DNA from 2 places in the Dactylosporangium sp. NBC_01737 genome. Region 1 is predicted to be linked to the other one. Evidence: riboswitches for the same ligand, from Rfam matches in the RefSeq annotation. Region 1 holds a riboswitch; the other holds the start of a gene.

Region 1 (3,865 bases):
TGGCTCATCGGCGCGTCGTCGGTCTTGTCACTCTCACCCGGCCGCAAGAAGACCAAAAAGCCGTCGACTCGGCGGAGAAGACCGCCGAGTCGTTTCGCCGGCGCCATCGGCCAGCCGCTGCCACAGTTCCTGATGTCCATCGTCGAACCCCCGCGTTCCCCCGTATCCGGGGACGCTCTCGGCCCGCCCCCGGGTTTACCGCCCGCGCTTGCCTTTCCGGCGCTGCGCGATTTCCCGTTCCCGCACGATCTCGACGACTGTCGTCGGCTCGGCGAGGACGGCGTCCCCGCACAGGTGTACCGACGGCGCACCCGCGCCGAGCCGGCTCAGGGCCTCCGCGTGCTCGGCGATCTCTGCCGCGGCGGAAGCTCCCTTAAGCGCAAGCAGTCGCCCACCAACGGCGGTGAGGGGGAGACACCAACCGGCAAGCCGGTCCAGTGGTGCGACTGCTCTGGCGGTGACGACATCGGCGAGGGGGAGCTTCCCGACGCACTCCTCTGCCCGCGCCCGGACCACGGTGGTCCGCTCTAGGCCGAGCGCCGTCACCGCTTCGGAAAGGAACGCGGTACGTCGTGCGAGCGGCTCGACCAACGTGACGAACAGGTCGGGACGAGCCACTGCCAGCACCATACCGGGCAGCCCGGCGCCGGAGCCGACGTCGACGACCGTGGCGTCCGACTGAATCAAATCGCCGAGGACGGCGCAGTTGAGCATGTGCCGTTCCCAGATCCGCGGCGCTTCCCGCGGCCCGATCAGCCCTCTGATCACCCCGTCGGTGACGAGCAACTGAGCGAACCGCTCAGCCAACGGAAGCCGATCGCCGAACACCTTCTCGGCGGCGGGCAGCACCTCTTGCGGAACAGCACCATCCATACGGTCAAGCAAATCACGCTCGCCCCGCCCGCCGGCCCGCGAGGGCAGTCCCGGGCCGCTACTGCTGTGCGGCCCGGGACCCATGTTTCACGTGAAACGTCGCTCGGCAGCCGCGACGGCGTTGCGGAAGAGCATGGCCACGGTGGTGGGACCCACCCCGCCGACGCGCGGCGTGATGGCACCGGCCACCTCGGCACAGGACTCGTCGACGTCGGGCAGAAGCCGGCGACCCTCGTACCGGACGCCGCCACCGATGACAACGGCACCGGGCTTCACGTGCTCGGGCTGGATGATGCCCGGCACACCGGCGGCGGCGATGAGAATGTCGGCCCGCTGGGTGTACCGCGGCCAATCGGCGACACCGGTGTGCACGACCGTGACGGCGGCGTTGGCCGTCGGCCGCTTCTGCGAGAGCAGCATCGCGAGCGGCCGGCCCAGGGTCGCGCCGCGTCCGAGGATCACGACCTCCCGCCCGCTGACGGGAATCTCGTAGTGCGCGAGGAGCGCCTCGATGCCGGCGGGCGTGCAGGGGAGCGGTCCGGGCATGCCGGCCGCGAGACGCCCCAGGTTCAGCGGGTGCATGCCGTCGACGTCCATGTCCGGGTCGACGCGCTGCAGGGCCACGTCGTAGTCGAGGTGCTTCGGCGTCGGATACTGGATGAGCAGACCGTGCACATCGGGATCCGCGTTGAACCTGTCAATGACGGCGTGCAGCTCATCCTGCGTGGTGTCGGCGGGCAGGTGCTCGTGCGGCGACGCGAACCCGAGCTCCGCCGCTTGGCGCTGCTTGATGCGGATGTACCCGGCGCTCGCATCGTCGTCGCCGACAAGAATCGTCGCGAGCGACGGGACGACACCGCGGGCGCGGAGCGCGGCGACGCGGGTGGCGACGTCGGCCAGGATCTGCTCGGCCACGGGGGCGCCGGGCAGGAGTACGGCAGTGGTCGTGGACATACGACTCCTCGACGTGAGGACCCAGGCGGTCGACCCTCACTACTCGAGCTCCCCGATGGTCCGTCCCATCCTGGTGCCGCCAGTCGCGTCTGTCTCCATTGTCCCCGATCCCCGAGCCGCCCGCCCACGCGGGGACAAAGCCCACGCCGCCCGGATCACCGCCTTGCGCAGTGCCCCCAATCTCCGTGATCTCCGTGATCTCCGTGATCTCCGTGATCGAAGTCGTCCCGTGGTCGCGGGGGCGGCCAGGACGAGCCTTCGATCACGAGGAGCCTCGCAAGAACGGCGCGGCGCCGACGTCGGCGCGATCGCGTGCCCGCCGCCGCGCTGCAGATCCTGCCTCTCGTGATCGAAGTCGCCGCGTGGTCGCCCCGCCGGCCGGATCCGTCCTTCGTTCACGACGCGGACGAGCCGCTCGGCGCAATGGAGCCGACCGTCAAAGTCCGCATCACACATGACCACGGAACTACCGTGCCACCACTGATCCACCGAAATTCCGTGATCACTGGCAACCCCGGCCACCCGGCGCGCCCCCACAGAATGACGCGGTCGACGCACCGGTCGCTGATCAAAAGTCGCGTGCGGGCCGCCCCGGCGGCCAGATCCGACCTTCGATCACGAACCGCCAAAGCACGACGCCGATCCAGCCGACGCGACCGGCCGACGCGACCGGCCGACGCGACCGGCCGACGCGACCGGCCGACGCAACCGGCCGACGCGACCGGGGCGGAGCCGACGCGATTGGGCGCACTCCTTGTCGGATTCTTTCGCCCGTGATCGAAGTCGCCGCCTGGTCATCGGAACGGCCAGAACGAGCCGTCGATCACGAGGGGGGGCGGGCGGGCCGGTCCGGGGGCAGGCGAGGTCAGGCCGTCAGCGTCGCCGTCCACGACCGGGTCGTCGCGCTTACGAACAGGGTGGGCGCAGAGCGGAGCGATCGGGCACCCGCTGCCCGTGCTCGCGGGGTCGGACGGACGAAGGCGGGGCGCCCCCTGAGGGACGCCCCGCCAACGGCAGAACGGGAACAGCGGAACAGCGACGGCTGGTTGCGGGAGTCGTCAGGCGACCGGGCGGACCACGATCCGGCGGGCCGGCTCGACGCCTTCCGACTCGCTCTCCACGCCCGGGAGCGCGTTGATGACGTCGTGGACGCACTTGCGCTCGAAGGCGCTCATCGGCTCGAGCCTGACGGCCTCGCCGTATTCCTTCACCTTCTCGGCGGCGTTCTTGGCGATCGCGCCGAGCTCCTTGCGGCGCAGGGCCCGGTAGCCGCCGACGTCGAGGAGGAGACGGCTGGGGGAGCCCGTCTGCCGGAAGACCGCGAGGCGGCTCAGCTCCTGCAGCGCCTCAAGGGTGGCGCCGCGCTGGCCGACGAGCGCCTGGAGGCGGCGGCCGGAGCCGTCGCCGCCCTCGACGACCTCGACGACGGGACGGCCGCTGACGACGAGCTCGTCGATGTCGCCGTCGTAGTCGAGGATGTCGAGAAGGCCCTCGACGTAGTCGGCCGCAATCTCGCTCTCCCGGAACAGGTCGGCCGCCGCTCGGCCGTTGCCGCCGGCGGCTGCCGGCGTGGCGTCGCCGTCGCCTTCGCCTTCGCCGGCGTCGTCGCCGTCCTCGACCTCTTCGAGGTTGGCGTCCTGATCCAGAGCGTCGCCCTTGGTGCCGCGCGCGTCGAGATCACTGGTGGTGTCGGTCACGAAACTCATCTCCGCTTGTTTGGGGCGCCGAGGCGCCGTCACAGGTCGTCGGTGAGGGGTGGTGGTGCACAGGGAGCGCCCGCTCGCCGGTCCCGGGGTGAGGGGTGGGACCGGCGTGGTCGCATCAACCCGACTGCCGCTTCGCGGCGCCACCCTTCTTCGGGTTGATCGGCTTGGCGCCGGGCTTCGGGGCGAGCGCCCGGCCGTTGGTCTGCTTCGCTGCGGCCGCTGCCGCCTGCTGCGCCGCGGCGTCGTCCTTGGCCTTGCTCAGCATGGCCCGGAAGCCGCCGGCCGGCTTGGCCGCCGGGGCGCCGCCCTTGGTCAGGGACGTGGTGCCCGCC
Region 2 (3,865 bases), 6.3 Mb from region 1:
CGCGAGATCGCCACCCTGCGCGCACCGGACGGCGACCGGGCGGTGCTGCACACGGCGCCGCTGTTCGACACCGGGATGGCCTACGTCGCCGACGTGCTCGCCGCCGACGACGCCGCCGCCCTGCAGGCGTTCGCCGCCGACGGCGAGCCGCTGTTCTACCAGTACGTCCCGTGCGGGCCCGCGCTCAGTGCCGGAACAGCCGGATCCCGGTGCGGACGAGGGTGATGCCGCGCCGGTCGCACTCCTGCTGCACCGCGGCCGACCGGATCGAGTCGCCGGGTTCGGCGATGTACCGCACGCCGTGCCGCGCCGCCTCTTCGACGTTGTCGGCGAACGGCAGCGCACCGTCGGACACGAACGCGACCCGGTCCAGCGCCCGCAGCCACGCCGCCGGGTCGGGGACGTCCCCGGCCCTGCGGAGCTGCTCCGCGACCCGGTCCTGGATGCGCGCCGATGACGCCTGCACGGACGGGTGGCGGCGCAGCCACCACGTGTCGGCCTTGGCGCCGGCCAGTCGCGTGCAGTCCACCCGCGACTGCTGCCCGGCGCCGATCCCCAGCGCCATGCCGTCACGGACGTACGCGACCGAGTTCGACTGCGTGTGCCGCACCACGACAAGGCCGAGCAGCAGGTCGTCGACGGCCGCAGCGGGCAGCCGCGGATCCGTGAGCAGTTCCCGCGTCAGCGGTACGCCGTCGCGAGGCTGGGTGAGGCGCAACCCGTACACCTCGCGAGCCTCCACCGCGGGTGGCTCGAACGCCGCGTCGGCCTCCACGACGAGGAACCGGCCGCCCTTCTTCGCCGCGAGGGACGCCACGACGCCAGGCTCGTATCCGGGTGCGACGATGCCGTCGGAGACCACCCGCCGCAGCAGGTCCGCCAGCTCCTCGTCCACGGGCTCGGACACGGCGACGAAGTCACCGTAGGAACTCTTCGGGTCGGCGTCACGGGCCCGCGCGTACGCGCCCGTCACCGCCCCGGTCGCCGCCGGGTCCAGCTGATATGTGGCGGCCGTCACCGCGTCGAGCGGACCCGCGGTCGCGGCGCCGGCAGGTGAGACGTGCTTGAACGACGCCGCGACGGGCCGCCCGAGCGCGGTCGCGGCCTCCCGCACGAGCTGCCAGGCACCCGCGGCGTCGAGGATGTTGATGTACGACGGCTCCCCGCGCACCACCCGCAACGGCCGGGTGCCGGGGTCGATCGGCGTCGCGGTCGCCGTCTGCTGGTGCGGGTTCATGCCATACCGCAGGTTCATACTGCCTCCGATCGCAGGACGTCTGCTTCCGGAGGCACCCAGGCGGTCGGCGCCACACCCTCGATCCGGCCGGGTCCCCGGTGGTGCTCCACCTTCGCCAGTACCCGGCCACCCCCAGCATACCGATCCACCTGGCATGATCATGTCCGCCGGACACCGCCGGCCGGGGGAAGGTTGACGCCGATGGGACTCTTCAAGCGCCGCGCGCTGCCGCCGGCAGAGCGGCTCATGGCCGCCGCCGGGCTGCCGACCGGCGGCGGCGCGGTCCCGATGATGGACCTGGTCATGGAGGTCGCACCACGGCGCAACGCCCGGATCACGGCGGTCCTCGCCGTCGTCGAGGACCTCCTCGCGCAGCCCGGCGACGCGCAGATCGTCGCGCTGAAGTTCATCGAGAACCTGCAGAACGCGGCGTCCCACGGTACCGACGGCCTCCTCACCGTCGAGGAACTCCTGCCGATGTGCGGCCCCCGCACGGTCGAGGGCTGGGAGACCGCGAACCGCTTCTGGGCGGCCGTCGTCGCCTGGTGCGACGCGAACGGGCAGCAGCTCGAAACGTCCGCCTCACTCGACGTCGTGCAGCACCAGGGCCTGCGGTCCCTGCTGTGGCCCACGACCCGCAGGCTCCCCGACGGCCGCCGCGTCGACCTGAGCCACGTGCTGCTCTACGAGAAGGCGACCGGCACACCGATCACCGCCTTCACCCCGTAACGCCTGCAAGGTGCCGAGGGTGGCGACGGCGGGCAACGGGGCCGAAGCCCCGGTGCCGGCCATCGGTGCGATCATCGGTGTATGACGGCATGGCGAGACGTCCAACAGGCAGCGCCGGAGTTCGCTGAGCGGGTGCAGGCGCTGTTCGACGCCCACAGGCACAAGACCATCGCCACCCTGCGCGCCGACGGGGCGCCGCGGATCTCCGGCATCGAGGTGGTCTTCGAGGACGGCGAGCTGGTCTTCGGCTCGATGGCGAACGCCCGCAAGGGCGCTGATCTGCGCCGGGATCCCCGCTTCGCCCTGCACAGCGCGACGGTCGACCCGGTCGAGGGCGCTGAGGCGGCGTGGCCGGGCGAGGCGAAGGTCTCCGGCCGGGCGGTCTCGGCCGGGGCGGTCACCGACGGGCCGGACGGCGACCGCTTCCAGGCCGACATCGCCGAGGTCGTGCACACCCACCTCAACGAGGCCGCCACGCTGCTCGTCGTCGAGTGGTGGACACCCGCGCAGGGGCTGCGCCGCGTCGAGCGCGAGTGACGCCGGCCGTCATCGTGCGGGGCGGTGGTAGCGGCTGAGGACGGTGTCGCCGAGGTGCTCGGCCGACCGGCATTCCAGGTAGGTGGGCGGGCAGTCGGGGAAGAGCCGCTGCCCGGTGCCGGCGATGGTGGGGAACGTCAGGAGCCGGTATTCGTCGATGAGGTCCTCGGCCAGCAGCGCGTGCACGATGCTGAGGCTGCCGGCGACGATCAGGTCGCCCTGCGCCCGCTTGACGGCGCCGATGAGGTCGCCGGCGATGACGGACGAGTTCGCCCACGCCGAGACGTCGGGCAGGGTGGTGGAGGCGACGAGCTTGGGCACGGCGTTCATGCGGGCGGAGAAGGGGTCGTCGCGGTGCGGCCACAGCTTGGCGAAGTGCTGCCAGGTGACGCGGCCCAGCAGCAGGGTCCCCCCGTCGAGGGTGCTGCCGAGGCGGAACTTGTCGCCCGCGACCGCGCCGGGTCCGTGGCGGAACGCCCAGCCGCCGGTCGGTGTGCCGTCCCTGCCGTCGGGGTCGGACACGATGCCGTCCAGGGTGATGAACTCGATGACGATGACGCTCACGATGGTGTCCTCTCGGTCGGTGCTCGCCGGGTATGTACCAGCGGCACCGCCGGAACTCATCGCGGCCGGCGCAACTCGTCGGAAGGAATTTCGCGAGGCAGGTCGAAGAGGCCGAGCACGGCCGGGTCCGCGAACGTGACGTTGCGCGCCACCCGGCCGCCGGTGACGCTGAAGACCTGCAGCGTGTGCAGCCGGAGCCCACCGGCGGGTTGCGGGGCGTACGCGGCGAGCGCCGGCTGCCCGTTGGCGGTGAGGTGCTTGACGGCCCACCCGGTGCCGCGGGTCCGGAACACCCGATCCATGAACAGGCCGTAGTCCCGGCTGCCGCGCAGCCACAGCGGCACGGGCGGCATCTCCAGGATCGCGTCGTCGGTGAGCAGCCGGACCAGGGCCGGCACGTCGCCCGCCGCGAACGCCCGCGCGTACCGGTCGATGACCGCGCGCGTGCGCGGGTCGTCGGGCTCGGTGACCTCGTCCATGTCGCCGACGCCGGTCAGCGCGGCACGGGCACGTTGCAGCGCGCTGTTGACGGCCGGGACCGTGGTGTCCAGCTGCCCGGCGACCTCGGCGGCGCTGAAGTCGAGCACGTCGCGCAGCAGCAGGACCGCCCGCTGGCGGGGCGGGAGGAACTGCACGGCCGCCACCAGGGCGATCCGCAGGTCGGTGCGCACCTGCTGGTCCACCCGCGCGTCGGGGAACGGCTGCAGCCAGGGAATGTCGGGTGCCGGGGTGAGCGGCACGCCGGGGTCGTCGCCGGGCGCGCCCAGCCCGGAGGGCAGCGGCCGCCGGGCCCGGCCC

The links. A riboswitch is a leader RNA that binds a small molecule or an ion and turns the genes downstream of it on or off. The one in region 1 is predicted to bind ZMP and ZTP.
Region 2: linked by a shared signal. The riboswitch ahead of OHA72_RS43720 (hypothetical protein) and the one ahead of OHA72_RS08170 (bifunctional 5,10-methylenetetrahydrofolate dehydrogenase/5,10-methenyltetrahydrofolate cyclohydrolase) in region 1 are both predicted to bind ZMP and ZTP.

What each region holds. Positions count from the first base shown of each region.
Region 1 covers NZ_CP109153.1:1,882,775-1,886,639, reverse strand. The annotation lists gene rsmG (16S rRNA (guanine(527)-N(7))-methyltransferase RsmG) at 196-873, opposite strand; gene OHA72_RS08170 (bifunctional 5,10-methylenetetrahydrofolate dehydrogenase/5,10-methenyltetrahydrofolate cyclohydrolase) at 961-1,827, opposite strand; ZMP/ZTP riboswitch at 1,840-1,924, opposite strand; gene OHA72_RS08165 (Jag family protein) at 2,886-3,533, opposite strand; gene yidC (membrane protein insertase YidC) at 3,649-3,865, opposite strand, start outside.
Region 2 covers NZ_CP109153.1:9,554,713-9,558,577, forward strand. The annotation lists gene OHA72_RS43715 (hypothetical protein) at 1-225, shown strand, start outside; gene OHA72_RS43720 (hypothetical protein) at 185-1,255, opposite strand; ZMP/ZTP riboswitch at 1,285-1,370, opposite strand; gene OHA72_RS43725 (hypothetical protein) at 1,439-1,966, shown strand; gene OHA72_RS43730 (pyridoxamine 5'-phosphate oxidase family protein) at 2,048-2,503, shown strand; gene OHA72_RS43735 (dihydrofolate reductase family protein) at 2,513-3,067, opposite strand; gene OHA72_RS43740 (sigma-70 family RNA polymerase sigma factor) at 3,124-3,865, opposite strand, start outside.